Regions from separate parts of the Candidatus Nitrospira neomarina genome, predicted to be linked through region 3. Evidence: riboswitches for the same ligand, from Rfam matches in the RefSeq annotation. Region 3 holds a riboswitch; each other region holds the start of a gene.
What was found. Region 3 has a riboswitch for cyclic di-GMP ahead of PQG83_RS09920 (Ig-like domain-containing protein). Riboswitches for the same ligand answer to the same signal wherever they lie in the genome.
Positions count from the first base shown of each region.

Region 1: another riboswitch for cyclic di-GMP. It lies ahead of PQG83_RS16130 (Ig-like domain-containing protein); the one in region 3 lies ahead of PQG83_RS09920 (Ig-like domain-containing protein).
Region 2: another riboswitch for cyclic di-GMP. It lies ahead of PQG83_RS06880 (sigma-70 family RNA polymerase sigma factor); the one in region 3 lies ahead of PQG83_RS09920 (Ig-like domain-containing protein).
Region 4: another riboswitch for cyclic di-GMP. It lies ahead of PQG83_RS19645 (Flp family type IVb pilin); the one in region 3 lies ahead of PQG83_RS09920 (Ig-like domain-containing protein).

Region 1 is NZ_CP116968.1:3,737,836-3,742,255, forward strand. It holds gene PQG83_RS16125 (monovalent cation:proton antiporter family protein) at 59-2,053, shown strand; cyclic di-GMP riboswitch class I at 2,532-2,608, shown strand; gene PQG83_RS16130 (Ig-like domain-containing protein) at 2,662-4,420, shown strand, end outside.
Region 2 is NZ_CP116968.1:1,532,441-1,536,860, reverse strand. It holds gene PQG83_RS06890 (LptF/LptG family permease) at 1-675, shown strand, start outside; gene lptG (LPS export ABC transporter permease LptG) at 704-1,792, shown strand; cyclic di-GMP riboswitch class I at 2,094-2,184, shown strand; gene PQG83_RS06880 (sigma-70 family RNA polymerase sigma factor) at 2,270-3,148, shown strand; gene PQG83_RS06875 (cell wall hydrolase) at 3,159-3,728, opposite strand; gene PQG83_RS06870 (tetratricopeptide repeat protein) at 4,171-4,420, shown strand, end outside.
Region 3 is NZ_CP116968.1:2,273,299-2,277,718, forward strand. It holds gene PQG83_RS09915 (FG-GAP-like repeat-containing protein) at 1-310, shown strand, start outside; cyclic di-GMP riboswitch class I at 1,451-1,532, shown strand; gene PQG83_RS09920 (Ig-like domain-containing protein) at 1,600-4,420, shown strand, end outside.
Region 4 is NZ_CP116968.1:4,527,874-4,532,293, forward strand. It holds gene PQG83_RS19640 (phosphatase PAP2 family protein) at 1-256, opposite strand, end outside; cyclic di-GMP riboswitch class I at 1,071-1,151, shown strand; gene PQG83_RS19645 (Flp family type IVb pilin) at 1,247-1,417, shown strand; gene PQG83_RS19650 (Flp family type IVb pilin) at 1,572-1,775, shown strand; gene PQG83_RS19655 (TadE/TadG family type IV pilus assembly protein) at 2,037-2,465, shown strand; gene PQG83_RS19660 (TadG family pilus assembly protein) at 2,519-3,634, shown strand.

The sequences.
Region 1 (4,420 bases), 1.5 Mb from region 3:
GTATATTGCTGGAAATACCCTGAATGGTTGTCATTGCCCAAAGCCGCACCTCCGAAAGATGAGTGAAGTCCACATCCTACGGGATGTCCTCATTATTTTTTCTATTTCCGTTCTGGTTGTTTTTGTTTTTCAAAAACTCCGGCTACCGGCGGTTGCGGGATTTTTAGTTTCTGGCACCCTAGTGGGGCCTTACGGCCTGAACCTCATTTCCGATCTCCACCAAGTCGAAACGCTCGCCGAAATCGGCGTCGTGTTGTTGTTGTTTACCATAGGCTTGGAAACTTCTCTTTCACGCATACGGGCTTCCAGAAGGCTCTTATGGGTTGGTGGTCCCCTGCAAATTTTGAGCATGCTGAGTGCTGTAGCACTGGGGGGTTGGTTTCTGGATCGATCATGGGAAGAATCGGTGTTCTGGGGACTGTTGTTGTCATTGAGCAGCACCGCCATTGTCCTCAAGATTTTAGGGGATCGAGGCGAAATTGATGCGCTGCATGGGCAGGCGACCATGGCAATTCTTATTTTCCAGGATTTAGCCGTCGTGGCGATGATTTTGCTGACGCCGGTATTGGGACCCGGTTCCCATGATGATCCACGTATCATTGTCGAAACACTCCTGAAATCCGTCATGGTCGTGGGGTTGATCGTGTTGGCTGCTCGGGTTCTTGTCCCTCATGTTCTTCACCTTATTGTGGGGACTCGAAGTCGAGAGTTATTTCTCCTGTCGATTATTGTATTGGGGCTGGGAACGGCTTGGTTGACTTCCCTTGCGGGGTTGTCATTGGCTCTTGGCGCATTTATCGCGGGGCTGGTGATTTCTGAATCGGAATATAGTCATCAGGCACTGGCCGAAGTCATTCCTTTTCGGGATAGTTTTAACAGTTTATTTTTTGTCTCAGTGGGGATGTTAATGAATCCCTCGGTCATCGCGGAATTTCCCATGCTGGTGATGGGATTGTTGGTGCTTGTCGTGTTAGGCAAGTTCCTTACAGGAACCGGAGCGGTATTCCTTGCTGGAGTTCCTGTTTCTTCTGCATTATTAACGGGGGTGGCATTAGCGCAGGTGGGAGAATTTGCTTTTATTCTTGCACGGGTGGGTCAGGGAGAAGGATTATTGGATACGCATGCCTATAATATATTTCTTGCAGTATCGGTGTTGTCCATGACAATTACGCCATTTTTGATTCAATGGGCTCCCCGTCTGGCTAGACGGACCGAGGCCCTTGACCGCCTGAAACATTGGTTCCCTCGACGTCAGGTCAATGCGTTGCAAAGTACCAGGATTAAAACCAGAGACCATGTCATTATCGTGGGTTATGGCTTAAATGGCAGGAATCTTGCCAGGGTTTTAGGTGATATGGAGATTCCATTTGTGGTGCTGGACGTCAATCCTGATGTCGTGCAGGCTGATAAAAAAGGACCAGGCACCATGCTCTATGGGGATGGGACAAATCCCAGAGTGTTGACTCAAGCCGGAATCATAATGGCGCGAGTTCTCGTGGTAGCTACCTCGGACCCTTTTGGCGCGCGCCGAATTGTTCAACAAGCACGACAACTGAACCCCTCTCTTCATATTGTCGTACGAACACGATACTTAAAGGAATTGCAGGACCTCCAAGAACTAGGAGCCAATGATGTCGTTCCGGAAGAATTCGAAACATCAATTGAGATTTTTGCCTTAGTTCTTCGTACCTATCAGACGCCGAAGGACAGGATTCAAGATAAAGTTGAACAAATTCGTCGTGAGGGGTATCTCCTGCTCCGGAGAGGGGAGCTACCTGAGTTAGCTCACCATCTGCGTGGCGGAACATTGGCTGATGTGCAAGTCGATACCTGCCGGGTGGAATACGACTCTCCCGCTTTGGGGAAGCCATTGACCCAGCTGAATATCCATGGACGGACAGGCGCATCGGTGATTGCGATTACACGGGGTGGCGTGACGCAATCCAATCCTTCTCGCGAAACCATTCTGGAGCCAGGTGATGTCCTCGTCCTTCTTGGTGCGCGTGAGCAAATCCGTAAGGCCATTGCCCTGCTCGTGGATGTCAAAATGTGAAAGGCTTGGTCTCCCCCAGGCCTGATTGGACGGCGGGTGAGCCCTTATGGTCACTTCCTCCACACAATCATTCCGTCCACTGACCATGGTTTTTGTTCTTCAGGCGTAGAACGTGGCTGGCGTGAACGTCTTCGTATGTTCCGTCTGGGTTTTCGTTGAAGGAATGCTTCGCCAACGGATCTTTGCGTGTTCCAAACCAGAGGGCCTCGTCCAACAAAGTTCGAGCCTTCACGCCTTGCGCACGTCTCGAGGATGTGGACGAAGACCCGTCAAACGGGCCGTGCAAGAACGATCATGATTGGACGGCAAGTGCCAGAAGAATTCTCCAACCTCCCCTGCCTGGGTCATGCTTAAAGGCTTTTGGGGATCCACCGATAAAGCCCGTGAAGTCAAGAAAGTCCGTGTCTTCTCACATTCAAGAGCGAGTTTGGATCATTCGAACGAAGATGGCATAACACAGCGTAAACGAGTGGCCTCTTTCCGATAAAGGCAAACCCATTGTGAAGTGGGGACGCAAAGCCACGGGTCAGAATTTCTGATAGCCGGGTTACCGAAGAAAGGGAACGTGCGGGACTGGGGCCTCTGTTTGTGTGCGAAGGAGGTATCCCATGTCCGATGTTCGTGCGGGGAGTCGTCTCAAAAGGTGTCTAGCGTGGTGTCTACTTGGCAGTTGCCTCCTTTTTCTCCCGCCGGGGGCACAAGCCGCCACCAGTAATTCGGCCACTCTCCAATGGACTGCCAATCAAGAGGCCAATTTAGCGGGGTATCGGATCTATCGAGGAACCAACCCCGGGGTCTATGGGGTTCCCACGACGGTCGGGAAGATCACGACCTATCAATATACCCAATTACTCACGGACAAAACGCACTATTTTACGGTTACCGCGTTCGATGCCTCGGGCAATGAAAGTCTTCCCTCTCCCGAGGTGAAAAAATATATCGCCCCGTCCTCCCCCTCTTCCGGTACTTCTAGTCCGCCGCCGTCCTCCTCACTCAGCATATCGAACCTGACCGTTGCCAGTGGCGCAACGTATATGGTGTCCGCGGCCGGCCTCCAAGCCGGGGGAAGGGTATATCGCGATCGCGCCTATACATTTACCACGGTCCCTACGAGTGTGCAGGGCGCGGCCTATATCCAAACGGCCAATAATGATAAAGCGGCCACGACGACGGCCTTCCTGCGCTTTACGGTGAATCAACCGGTGTCTGTCACGGTGGCCTATGACGTGCGCCTGACACCGAAACCGTCGTGGTTGAGCAGCTTTACCGATACGGGCAAGAATCTGGTGACCTCGGATACGACTCTCCGCCTCTATGCTCGGGCCTTTCCGGCCGGGACGATTACGCTCGGGGGCAACGCCAGCGGGGGGGACGGCAGCATGTATTCCGTCATCGTTCAACCAGCGGAGGGCCCCATTCCCGATATCACGCCTCCCACGGTCGCCCTGGTTGGCATCCAAAATGGGAAGTCCCTGAGTGGCACCGTTACTGTATCCGCCATCGCCACAGATAATATTGGAGTGGTGGGTGTACAATTTCGACTTAATGGGAAAAATCTGGGGGTGGAAGATACGACACTCCCCTTTTCGCAAATATGGAACACGACTGGAGTGGCTCCCGGTCAATATACCTTGACCGCGATTGCCCGCGATGCGGCGGGCAATACCACAAGCTCAGCTCCGGTTACCGGAACCGTCGCCAATCCAATTACGCCACCAACACCTATTTCCACAAACAATCCAACTACAAGCCCATTAGCTATAACCAACCTGACCGTCGCTAGTGGGGCAGCGTATGGGGTGTCCGCCTCCGGCCTTCGCGCCGGAGGGACGGTGTATCGCGATCGCGCCTATACATTTACCACGGTTCCTACGAGTGTGCAGGGCGCGGCCTATATCCAAACGGCCAATAATGATAAAGCGGCCACAACGGCGGCCTTCCTGCGCTTTACGGTAAATCAACCGGTGTCCGTCACGGTGGCCTATGACGTGCGGCTGACTCCGAAACCGTCGTGGTTGAGCAGCTTTACCGATACGGGCAAGAATCTGGTGACCTCAGATACGACCCTCCACCTCCATGCTCGAGCCTTTCCAGCCGGGACGATCACGCTCGGCGGCAATGCCGGCGGGGGGAGTGGCAGTATGTATTCCGTCATCGTTCAACCCTCAGCACCTGGTACCACCACTGTTGCCAATCCAACTACGTCTTCATTGACCATATCGAACCTGACCGTTGCCAGTGGCGCAGCGTATGGCGTGTCCGCCGCCGGCCTTCGCGCCGGGGGGACGGTGTACCGCGATCGCGCCTATACATTTACCACGGTTCCCACGAGTGTGCAGGGTGCGGCCTATATCCAAACGGCCAATA
Region 2 (4,420 bases), 740 kb from region 3:
ATCGAAGATGAGTTGACTCTTGCGGTTGATTCGGGAGTGTTTAATGAACCAATCCCCGGACTCATGGTGTATGTGCCACACTCGGAGAATGCTTCTGGCGATAAGGGGATCTTCATTTCGGACCAACGCAATCCGGAGCAACCCTTAATAATTGTGGCGGAGAATTTTCACATGTTGAAACAAAGCGAACGTCAGCAGTTTGGCATTCGATTGTTTAAGGGGGCAATTCATCAAATCCCCAAAGATGCCAATAATTTTCATCGGGTTATCTTTGATACCTATGATTTTTGGCTTTCTTCGCCTTTTTCCTCCGTGAAAGATAAGACAAAACGGAAAACCTACCACAACCTCACTCAGCAATTGGAGGAATCAGGTGGAACGGACGCAGGAGCCCTTCGTCGATTAGTAGAGTTTCATAAAGACACCGCCTTTCCGGTCGCCACCTTTGTGCTGGGGTTATTGGGCGTCCCGGTGGGGATTGTGTCGAAGCGGTCCGGGAAAGCTGGAGGGTTTGCGATTGGGGTTCTCGTGGTTATCGGATTTTATTTATTAAATGTATTGGGAGAGTTTCTCGTGACGACTTTGGTGATTTCTCCGTTTTTCGGTGCGTGGATGCCCAACATTATCCTGGCCTTCTTCACAGGGTTCCTTCTATTTCAAGCTGGAAAACAATGACCCAGCATTCTCTCAAGCAAGTTAGATCATGAAAAAAATTTCTTGGTATGTATTTGGGAAATTTAGTCGCGTCTTCTTAATGTGTCTTGTAACCGTGCTGACGATTTATCTGGTCGTGGATTTTTTTGAAAAATTGAGAAAATTTTTGAAATATGATGCAGACCTAAGCGTTATTTTAAGCTTTTTTGTCTATCGAATTCCCGAAATTGCTTTTCTCTTAGCCCCGCTAGCGGCTCTAATGGCATCAATTTTGACAATTTGTGGGCTTAATCGGACTCGTGAAATCACGGCGATGCGAAGTTGTGGATTAAGTTTTTATCAAATTGCCATTCCTTTTTTTGTCTTTGGCGGGTTTGTGAGTGTGGTGGGTCTGAGTTTGACGTCCGTGTTGATTCCTTTGGCCAATATTAAAGCTGAATTTGTTCAATCGGTTTTAATCCAAAATAAACCAGAGCCCCTCTTACTAACTCCGGAACGTTTATGGCTTCGGGTGGGACGCAATCACCTTATGCGAATTGATTCCGTGACAGAAGATGGGTTTCGTTTGAATGGTATCCACCAATACACCCTCGATGATCGCTTCAGTCTCAAAAGGATTCTTAAAGGAGAATGGGCAACGTTTGTCGATGAAGAATGGATAATGGAGCATGCGATTGAGCGAACATTTCAGGCTAAAGAACGCCTGCAAGTGAATGTTATCCCACGGCAGACGTTGCCTCTCTCTCTCACGCCTGATGATTTTCAGAATTGGCTGGCTCAGTCTCCAGAGCATATGTCCTTGTATCAATTGCATGACTATATTCAAAGGTTAATAGAAGATGGCCATAGTCCTCATCGTTTTTTAACTGATTATTGGTCTCGAATTGCGTACTCTCTGGTTCCTCTGGTGATGATACTGTTAGGGATCTCGGTGAGTCTGCGCGGAAGTGGTGTGCGTGAGGTTGGAATAGCTAAAGGGCTTGGGCAAACTCTGGCAATTGGATTTTTTTTCTGGGCGGCGCATTCAGTAGGCATTGTCTTAGGACGAAATGGAGCGGTATTACCGATCATTGGCGGTTGGATTGCCACAGTCATGTTTTTGATCATAGGAATAAATCTGTTTTTGAGGCTGAAATGAAGGATCCGCGATTGTCATGAAGGGCACTGGAGGGATTGTGTGAATGAGATTTTGACCATCTGTTCCTGATCACCATTCGTATTGGTTTTTGATACTGTGCAATATATGAATTTGCGTAGTTTTTTCATAAACACGCAAGGGATTTTCTTAATTCCCCTTGACTCGGATCCGATAACATTTCCAAAGAGATAGAGGTCGAAGAGTAGGGGAGAATCCGAAGATCCAAGACAGACAGTTAATCGGAAAATTTCAAAAAACCATCACTTACATGAGGTTGTAATTATCGACTAACGAATTCAACAGGTGACAAGGGCAAACTATCCGTGAGGGTAGGGCGCAAAGCCAAGAAACCCTGAGAACGTTGTCGTTGCAGGGTTCGTCTGGTTACCGAACTGTGTTGGTAGATCCATGCGTTCGTTCATGCGCCCCTTTCCTGGAAGGGGCGCTTTTTTTTGGTCACCCTGGAAAGGCCAAAATATGGACGAAGACGCACAACATTCCACGGAGACAACAGTTGGTATCAAAGAACCCGACACATCTCACCTCTGTTCGGTTAGTCCGAAAAAAGTAGAACATACGGAGGCACAGGGCCAGCTCGATCAGGAATATGTTACCCGGATTTTATTAGAGTTTCTCCCGATCATTCGTCGGATGGCCGGAATTATGGCATTCAGAAATCCCTTTTCCCTGGATGTCGAGGATTTGACCAGCGCAGGGGCTATGGGGCTGTTGTCGGCGTTGAAGCGCTATGATCCGACACGTGATATTAAATTTCGCACATTTGCCGAATATCGTATTCGTGGCATGATGTTAGATGAAATTCGGTCTATGGATTGGGTTCCTCGGTCTGTTCGATTTCGTCGAGATCAAGTGCGACAAATAGTTGAAGAGCATCTTCAGAAAAATGGGGTGCCACCGACCACACAGGAATTGGCCACACTGTTGGGCGTCCCCATTGAGGAGATAGAAGGAGTGGGCGGGTGTGATCCCCGGTTAATTAGTCTGGATGAGCCGGTTGGGCAGGGGGAAGATGAATGCACCCTTCGTGATGTTTTGCCGGACGTTAACCATCTGGACCCTTTTGTGGCCTGTGCGGATGCAGAAATGAAAGCGGCCCTGTCAGCGGCGCTCCAGACATTATCGGCACGCCAGCAAGAGGTGCTTCAATCGTATTATCATGCGGGATTGACGATGAAAGAAATTGGTCGGCAAATGGGTCTGACCGAATCTGGGGTCTGCCGGGTGCATTCCGGTGCCATTCGACATCTACGCATAGAGTTGAAACGTATAGAGGATGGGGGACCCAGTGCGCCCCGACCCAGGAATTTGCGAAAAACACCCGTGGTCCGTGACTAATTAAACTAGATTAAATGGTGTGCTTATTAAAAAATTCGTGTCCGCCAATTTTTGCCACTTTACGGTTGATCTGAGCCCACCGGGGAGTTTTGACCAGTTGGGGATTATAAAACAGTACAGCCCCATTCACCATCTTTCGCCCGTCTTGTACAACCTTCCAGGCTAATAAACTATCTTTCATGTTTCGATTGGTTTGATCAAATTCCATTTCTTCTGGATTTCGTCCCATCCATGGTTCAAACTGTTTGGCCCGAAGAACCGTGCCCTTGACCGTGCCATCGCTATGGTATTTGAGAGCCATTCGGTTCCGAATGACGGCCGCGACAGCTAACTTTCCAGCAAAACTTTCACCGCCGGCTTCCAGATAGATGGTGAGGGCCGCTAAGGTGTCGTCGCTGTGGCTAGATTCCGGCCAATGGACCATTTCCGGAGGCAATGGTGATACAGGCGAAGAAGACGAAAGAACTAATGCGATATCGGCCGAATTTGCAGGAGTTGGTGAAACGGGGAGTAAGCATATGGAGAAGGTTTCTATACCAATGATGAGGACACAAGATAACAGTGTTTGGTTTCGTTTCATTTTATTCCTTTAATGCTTAATGGGTTTAGAATTTTTCCCTCATTATTTTTTGTTTAGATATTGAGAAGCCAGGTTTAATTAAATGCTTTTTGGACACGGTCTTTCGCAAAGTGCATGCCATTGACGTTTTAGATTGTTCAATGGAAGGCGTTTATGGGAGTCTTGAGTTGTAGGGATGAGTCTGGTGGTAGACTTTTTGTGTTTTTCTAAATAACAAGGGGCCTTTATCCAGCATTGTGTCGTGGTTTCGGGACATCAAAGATTAGGTCAGCCGTATATCATGCAATAGTGATTGGAAACAGAGGGATTTCGAGATTCTCGTACTGATTAAAAATCTGACAATCTTGAAAATGGGTCTAGTGAATCATCGTAAATTTTCAGAACGAACAGAGAATCTATCGAGAATGATGTTTGTTGCGCGATTTTAGTGATGGAGGAGAACATGACTATTTCGTCGTTGAGCGAAAGAGGAAGGGAAATGATGATGTGTCTCGGGGTGGGAGTAATTCTTCTTGGTACGTTACCGCTTTCCAATGGTTGGGCTCAGTCAGATCAGACGCCTGTCTTGCCTATGCAATCTCTTGCACACGCTAAAGTGTTTTTGATGGCCGGAGATTACCGTCGAGCAGTAGAGGCTTGCCAGGAAAATATTGACCGCAATCCCTCGGTTGAAGCATACGTTTATTTGGCCT
Region 3 (4,420 bases):
TTGGACCATTCAGGCCGTCGGAGATGTCAATGGCGATGGCCAAGCCGATCTGGTCTGGCGCAACCACACTGACGGCAACACCGCCATATGGGTCATGAATGGGACGAGGATTGCCCTTTCCGCCTTCCCGGGGGCGGTGTCGGTTGCATGGCAGATAGCAGGAGCTCACGATGTGAATGGGGATGGCAAGGCTGACGTCATCTGGCGCAACAACACCAATGGCGCAGTGGCGGTATGGCTAATGAACGGGGTGACCATCACCTCGACCGGCTTTCCGGGTGCCGCTTCCACAGACTGGAAAATTCAGTAAAACAGGATTGTAGAAAAACACAAAAACGCTTATCTGGATTGGGCTTGTGGACTATCCCAGCGAATGGACTCCTCAGAATAAGTACTAAAAAGGGGAAAGGGGATAAATCATCGACTCCAACCACTGGCAATGGAAAGAAAACTGTCGAACGGACTAAACCTCACGTCAATCTCCTTCACCAACAACATGCTTCCTATCCGGTTCTCCACCAGGAATAAACCCCTCTCTAGGGGAAATTTTCTCCCCAATATCGCCTTCCCCATAAATTTTGACTTCATCATCCTACCCTTGTTGTGGCAAGGGGTGTTTTCAAGCATTAGAAGAAATCTCTTTTCCTCACAGCAGCTATGGCATGAATAATCAGGAGCCCATCTCCCGTCAAACAGGTTATTCCTGCTTGCTGTCGGCAGAAATCCCCTACCGAGGATAGGCTTTCCCGTGAATAGGGAGAGATCTTCTTCCCCCTTCCCACGACCCCGAAAATGGTTACCTTGATTCCCAAAATGTTTGTAGGGGTATTCGGATCAGCCCACAGAATTGTTGCCAACCAATCAATCCGCATAGTTAACAGCCTGAAACCACTTCATGGAACCATTAGTCGTTTTCCTTGCTTCATCGCTAACTGCAACCATTAGCATTCCCCTTCATAAGGTGTAAGGGGAAACCTTCACCCATTGGATTGCTCGAAGTCACATATTCCACAGCAGGCGGGCATTCCTCAAAATGCCAAAGAACCAGCCGCTCCAAGTTTCTTATTTACACTTCACGTCCCTTCATCTCCTACATCTTCCCAATGGTAGAGAAAGCATTGAAATGATCACATTTTGACCGAATTGAAAGTTTCAATCGATTTTCAATTCGCAGAGAACCCTAATGATATATATTTTTTTAGAATGAACGGATGGAATTTCCAAAAAAAATGCGTTCAAGTATTTCATTATTTCGATGGCCTTTTTGTTCGGTTTTTATAATTTCTCGTGTTTGCTCTTCTAAAATTTCTGACCAATCGCCTCGTCATCCTAATTCTCTCTAAAGTTTTTCCTTACTTCTCCGAAATGTTCGCCAGACCGTTTAGAGGTGCGAAAAAATCAAAAATGAAGGGATACAGACTTTGACCACCCATTAGTTCAAACAATCCTCTTCCCGAAAGGGCACACCTACTGTGAAGTAGGGCCGCAATGCCAGGAGTCAGGTAGTATCGCCTGATCGTCCGGCTACCGAAGGAAGACCTAATCCATAGGGGGAGGAGAAAATGCGGACTTCGATCCGAATACGACAAGGAGAAGAGTATGATCCGACCAACCACCACCTTGGGTTTCGTAATCGCGCATACGGCACACCTTGCGCTTCTCCTCTTCGGGTTGTTCGTTAGCCCCGCGTATTCGGCCTCCTCTATCCAACTAACCTGGAATGCAAATACCGAATCGGATTTAGCAGGATATAAAATTTACAAACGGACGTTATCTTCTCAAAATTTTGGACAACCCGTATTTTCAGGATTTCCCAATAATCCATCCTCCCCCTCAACCATCGTTTCCGGGCTCAGTGGAGGCACAACCTATGGATTTATTGCGACCGCCTTTGATACAGCAGGAAATGAAAGCACTCCCTCGACAGAAGCAACAATTACTATACCCACAAGTACACCGCCCGCAGATTCGACCGCCCCGACGGTCACGCTGACGGCTCCCAGTGGGGGCACCGTCTCCGGCACGGTGACGGTCAGCGCCAGCGCCAGCGACAATGTCGGCGTCACCGGCGTCCAATTCCGGCTCCAGGGCGCCAACCTCGGCGCCGAAGATACGACCAATCCCTACAGCACCAGCTGGAATACCACCACCGTGCCGAATGGCGCCTACACCCTCACCGCGATCGCCCGCGATGCCGCGGGCAATACGAAAACCGCCGCACCCGTCACGGTCACGGTGAGCAATACCAGCACGCCACCACCCTCCTCAGGACTCACTATTTCCAATCTGACCGTCGCCAGTGAACAACCATACGTGGTTGGAACAAGCCTCCAAGCTGGGGGCACCGTCTATATTGACCGCAATTATACCTTTACGACGGTTCCCACTAACGTGCAGGGAGCCGCGTATATCCAAACCGCCAATGCGGACAAAGGGGCGACCAATGCCTCCTTTCTGAGCTTTACGGTCAATCAACCTGTGTCGGTGTCTGTCGCCCATGACGTGCGTCTCATCCAAAAACCATCGTGGTTGAGCACCTTTACGGATACCGGCGCGAATCTGGTGACCTCGGATACTACCCACCGCCTGTTTGTGCGGTCCTTCCCCGCTGGCACCATTACCCTCGGGGGCAATGCCGGTAGTGCCTACAGCATGTATTCCGTTCTCGTCAAATCAGAGGGTGGCTCCATAGCGGACACCACGCCCCCGACGGTCACGGTGACGGCTCCCAGTGGGGGCACCGTCTCCGGCACGGTGACGGTCAGCGCCAGCGCCAGCGACAATGTCGGCGTCGCGGGCGTACAATTCCGCCTCCAGGGCGCCAACCTCGGGACCGAAGATACGACCAGTCCCTACAGCACCAGCTGGAATACCACCACCGTCCCGAATGGCTCGTACACTCTCACGGCCATTGCCCGCGATGCCGCGGGCAATTCGAAAACCGCCGCAGCCGTCACGGTCACGGTGAGCAATACGCCGGCAGATACGACCGCCCCGACGGTCACGCTGACGGCCCCAAGCGCGGGCACCGTCTCCGGCACGGTGACAGTCAGTGCCAGCGCCAGCGACAATGTCGGCGTCGCGGGCGTGCAATTCCGCCTCCAGGGCGCCAACCTCGGGACCGAAGATACGACCAATCCCTACAGCACCAGCTGGAATACCACCACCGTCCCGAATGGCTCGTACACTCTCACGGCCATTGCCCGCGATGCCGCGGGCAATTCGAAAACCGCCGCAGCCGTCACGGTCACGGTGAGCAATACGCCGGCAGATACGACCGCCCCGACGGTCACGCTGACGGCCCCAAGCGCGGGCACCGTCTCCGGCACGGTGACAGTCAGTGCCAGCGCCAGCGACAATGTCGGCGTCGCGGGCGTGCAATTCCGCCTCCAGGGCGCCAACCTCGGGACCGAAGATACGACCAATCCCTACAGCACCAGCTGGAATACCACCACCGTCCCGAATGGCTCGTACACTCTCACGGCCATTGCCCGCGATGCCGCGGGCAATACGAAAACCGCCACAGCCGTCACGGTCACGGTGAGCAATACCAGCACTCCACCCTCACCCCAAAATCACGATCTGAATGGGGACGGCAAGGCCGACCTGGTTTGGCGGAATACGAAAACCGGGCACGTGGCTGGGTGGCTGCTCAATGGCACAAGCGTTGCCGACTCGGGATTTCTTGGCCAGTTGCCTACGGAATGGGACCTGAAGGGAGTGGGGGATCTAAACGGAGACGGCAAAGCAGATGTCGTCTGGCACCATAGCACGAGCGGTGCGGTGGCCGTGTGGCTTATGGACGGCGTGAACATAGCCTCCACAGGCTATCCCGGCACCGCCTCGACGGCTTGGGACATTCACGGAGTCGGGGATCTAAACGGTGACGGCAAAGCAGACCTTATTTGGCGGCACGCGAATGGCAGCACCGCGGTATGGTTGATGAATGGGACGGCGCCTCCTTCTTCCACCGGCTCACTGGGCGGTGTGGGCTTAGCCTGGGAGATCGCGGGAGTGGGGGATTTGAATGGGGACGGCAAGGCGGACCTCGTCTGGCGACATAGCAAAAGCGACAAAATGGCGGTATGGCTAATGGACGGCCTGACCAGGACTTCCGTAGGCTTTCCCGGCAGCGCCTCGACGGCTTGGGACATTCACGGAGTCGGGGATCTGAACGGTGACGGCAAGGCGGACCTTATTTGGCGGCACACGAATGGCAGCACGGCCGTATGGTTGATGAACGGGACGGCGCCTCCCTCCTCCACCGGCTCACTGGACGGTGTAGCCTCAACGTGGCAGATTGTGCAAGTAGGTGATGTGGATGCGGACGGACGCGCGGATATCATTTGGCGCAATGAGACGAGCGGCGCGGTGGCGGTATGGCTGATGGACGGCCTAACCAGGACTTCCGTAGGCTTTC
Region 4 (4,420 bases), 2.3 Mb from region 3:
ACAGAAGAAGCAACCCTGTGGCCATCAGCGTCATAGAAATACGCTCACTCCGTCCGCTTGAACGGTAGAACAGCCCCACGGTAATCATGAAAATTCCCACGGCAAAAAAAAGGGTATACGAAAACCAATCGAAGCCAATATTGCGAACAAGGATCATGGCCAGATCGAAGACCGCCAGCACGAAAATGGTATTGCGTAATAAACGTTCGACCGGCCATAGGAAAGGCTTTGCCAGTGTAAAATTTCCCACTCTCATTATGCATATCCTCGCATTGGAATTGTGCCACTGTAGTTGCGAGCAGGTTCTGATCGCGCCGTTAAATAGTGTCTATACTGTCGTGCACGGTTCAACGAACTTGTCCTCAACGACCTCGAAATCCTCATCATGAACAAAAGTCCCGCCACTTGTTTGCACCTGAACCTCAATTGATTGTCTTCATCCGTGTATGTGTTGGTCCGATTTTTGAGCTTAAGACAGTAGGTATGGAGGGCAGGCGGTAACCCGCAAATTTTTTTCAACTAGTCTACCTCATGGTCTAGTTGGGTGGGCACAGTTACAGGTGAAGTCAGGAATGGCATCGGGATTGGCTATGATGTATTGGGCTTGGCAATTTTGCAATTCGCTTTTAAGCCTTCAGACAAAGGCTTTTTCGGAATATCCCTCATTATCTTGATAATGTGTCGAAGATTCCTTTGTGAAAAATCCGCATTCATCCCCTTGGTCAAAGAGTAAGTCAGCGGCCGCTCTTCACATTCCTTCTGAGGTTTCACGGCGTATTTCTCCTCTTTCCTTTTGTCTCACTCCTCATCCCTTACGTTTCCTCAGGTGCAGTCCAAAAATTTAAGCCGGTCTGAACATTTTCGATTTCCTTGGTTAACAAAGGGAAGCAATCCATCCTACCCTTACCTAATATGAAACATATTCAACAAAAAACATCGGCAAGTTTTTCCTGGGTAAGTCGATAATGAAACATGAAAACGAGGAGCCACAGAATGCGAGGTGGAAAACTTTCTTGGGTCCACGAACATTTATGCATAACTATGAAGCATGGATTCGGTCGGGTGCCCCTTCCCGAGAACGGCGAACACGTCGTAAGGCGTGGGCGCAAAACCACGGATCAGGGTTGGTCCCTGATAGCCGGGTTGCCGAAGGCACGGAGAGCCAAGGGGCAACGTCTGCGTCAGAATTTTCCGGGCAGTCTGGCGTAACGCACGTATTTACCTTCGCCCGTTAAGGAGATGCGCTATGGTTAACCAAGTGATGCGTTTCGTAAATGATGAAGAGGGAGCCACAGCTATTGAGTATGGTTTGTTGGCTGCTTTGATCGCCGCGGTGATAGTGACTGCCGTGACTGCTGTTGGGACTGCCCTCAGCGGAACGTTCAACAACATTGCTTCGTCTGTTGCTCCGAGCTAAAAGAGAGCTTGTTTCTGCAGGTGCCTGGAAGTGCCGTTCTGGTGGCAGGTCACTGGAACGGCACTTCGGCCGAAGCCTACTTCTGAGGGCGAGTACAGGATTGATGAATGAAGAGATGGGAAAATTCAGATAAGGGATAGGGGAGGACATCATCATGCAGACGATTCTCCTGAATCACTGTCATCACTTGATAAAAAACCTTCTCGTTGATGAAGACGGCGCCACGGCGATTGAATATGGTCTCCTGGCTGCGCTCATCGGCGCGACGGTGTTGACAGCTCAAGCCGCCATGGGAACGGCAGTCGTAAATATGTATGAAGGGGCCATGGGGATCATCGCAGAGGCTCTGGGAAGTTAGTGTCGTTTTTCCCTAGCTCCTTTTTATTATTCATTCATGCTCAGTCTGTCGAAGAACCATTCGAAATATGTACCACCTGAAATCATTCTCCCTTCGAGAAGCTCAGGGAACAGAGGGAGATGGAATGGTATTTGAGGGACACGATACGGGATCTATCAGAAATGTCTGGCGGGGGCTAGTTCCATTTTAACGTGCCTGTCCGTGGTAGGTGGACACGGCCTGATAGCCACTTCCAAAACATTTAGCAGAGTGGGACAAAGAATGATGAATGTATACCACAAAAAACTATTACAAAAGCTGAGACAATCCGAGCGGGGCTCGACGGCAGTAGAGTTTGCTCTCATCTTACCGATTCTTGCCTCCCTCGTATTTGGAGCGATCGATTTTGGCCGTATGTTGTGGTTTAAGGAAGTTCTGGTGAATGCGACCCGTGTGGGAGCGCGCCAGGGGACGTTATTTGCGGCAGGCAATGGGCAGGCAGAAATTGAAGCAGCTGTCACGGCCTCTCTTACCGCGGGAGGGGTGGATTCATCAGGGCTCTCGGTGGCAGTCAATGGGGTCGGAGGTGCACAGGGGCAGCCGTTAAATGTGGTCGCCACTATACCCTGGAACTACTTTGTCATCGATAAACTCATTCCCGCGATTTCTACACCCAACTTACAAGCCTCTGTCACCATGATGATGGAATAAGACAGGAAAATTTTCCCGGAGAGATCGGCAAGGGAGAGGGGGAATCAAAAATAATGTGGAACAAACACCGAACATCTGGCGTCTCTGGGCTCTTGAATGAACGTGGTATCGCGGCCATCAACGGCGTGTTTATGGGAGTGACCATGGCCATCATGGCAGGTGTGGCAATTGATGTCGGGCATGCCCTTCTTACCCAAAATGAGTTGCACAATGCTTCGGATGCCGCTGCGCTGGCCGCTGCACGGCAATTGGGTGTCACTTACTTGGCCCTGCCTATTGCTCAGCAGCAGGATTTGAATCGAAATCTGACAAGCAATGAACAATCACAAATAAATTCGCAGGCGACCGCCGCAGCCTTTGCCAATAGTGCTTCAGAGGTCAGTAATTTATCTCTTTCGCAAGGAGATATCGAATATGGCACGTGGGATTTCGATGGAAAGACGTTTACCCCAACCGTGACGCGCCCCAATGCCATTCGTGCGACCACACGGCGGGATGGTGCGGCGAATGGACCGATTACGACATTTTTTGGGGGTATGTTGGGTGTCAATACCATGAGCCTCGCGACCAGCTCGATTGCCGCATTGGGGACCTCGGGTGGTCCGACCCCACCAGGAGTAGGTGATGTGCCCTTTGCCATTTCCAGTAACTGGTTTAATGGCGTGGCCTCCTGCAATTCGGGTATCCAATTTTCTCCTACCGGGGTGAATGGCTGTGCGGGATGGCATGTCTTTGATCAGCATCCGGCCAATGCGAGTAAACTCCGTAATACTATCGATGGACTACAAGACGGGAGCTATCAAAGTCCCGGGATGACTCCAGGGCAGACACAATTCACCTTTACGGGTGGAGAAGTCTCATCGGCGTTTCCCAATCTGATCAATTTGTGGGATACAAAAAAACAATGGAATAATGATGCTGGGCGGTATGAATGGGATATCAATCTTCCTGTCTATGGAGCCAGTTCCTCATCCTCTTGCAATAATCCCAGTGGAGATATCACCATCGTGGGATACGCGAAAGCGGTGATTACAACAGTCAAGAAAAATGATATTCAAGCGGAAGTGAAATGCGATGCCTTTTTTGATGGAGCGCCAAATCCCAACCAGACCGGTGGGGGCATTGGACCCCTTCAGCCCTTATCGGTTTATCCACGATTAGTGTCGTGATGACGAGTCAACAGCCGGGAGTATAAGAGCGTCTCCCAGGAATCTTGGTCCTTTTGGGTCGGTCGTGTTTGAGACGGGCTCAAAAGGACTTTTTTATGGGCTCCCTCTCCTAGGCCCCTAGAGTACCAATAGGTCTGCTCATTTCCCCGACATGCACGTTTCTATTGTAGAATGTGCTGACGAAGGACTCATTGTCGCTTCGTTTCGCAGCTAGAGATAGTTTTTACCTTCCACATCTCTGTCTTTCCCTCTAGACCTCTTTCCATCATTTTGCTTAGCCGTTTCCTGGAGTCTGTTCCCCCACCATGCCCAGAAATGCGGAAAACCATACAAGCAGTATAAAGGGCACCTCTAAAAACCCTTGGTTTTGTCCGCATTCCTTGCTCTTGCTTGGAGGGACGGATTAAGGCCCTGGGAATGAGGAGGAGGCGGAGGTCGTCGAGGCATTCACCCTGCTTCCTTGTCCTTCTTACGCACCCTGGGCCTTCTGTGGCGAAGCCAGTCCCAGAAACCCGTGGAAGTTATACCTGAAATTCTTCATCCCAATCTTTATGCGAATCCGCACAAGCCCGACGGTTCGAATCAGGTTGCCGCTCATCGCGGTCATTTAATGGCCGAAGATATGTTCGACGTGGGCTCGAATACGAGAGGGCATTCATCTGCTACGCTCGACATTTGTTTTCGGGAAATCATCTATCACTAACTTCCCGCTGATGGCTGGTGGGGATGAGAGAGGGGATAAGAAAAGTGGGCGTACGGAAATGATGGAGAGACAAAAGGATGGAG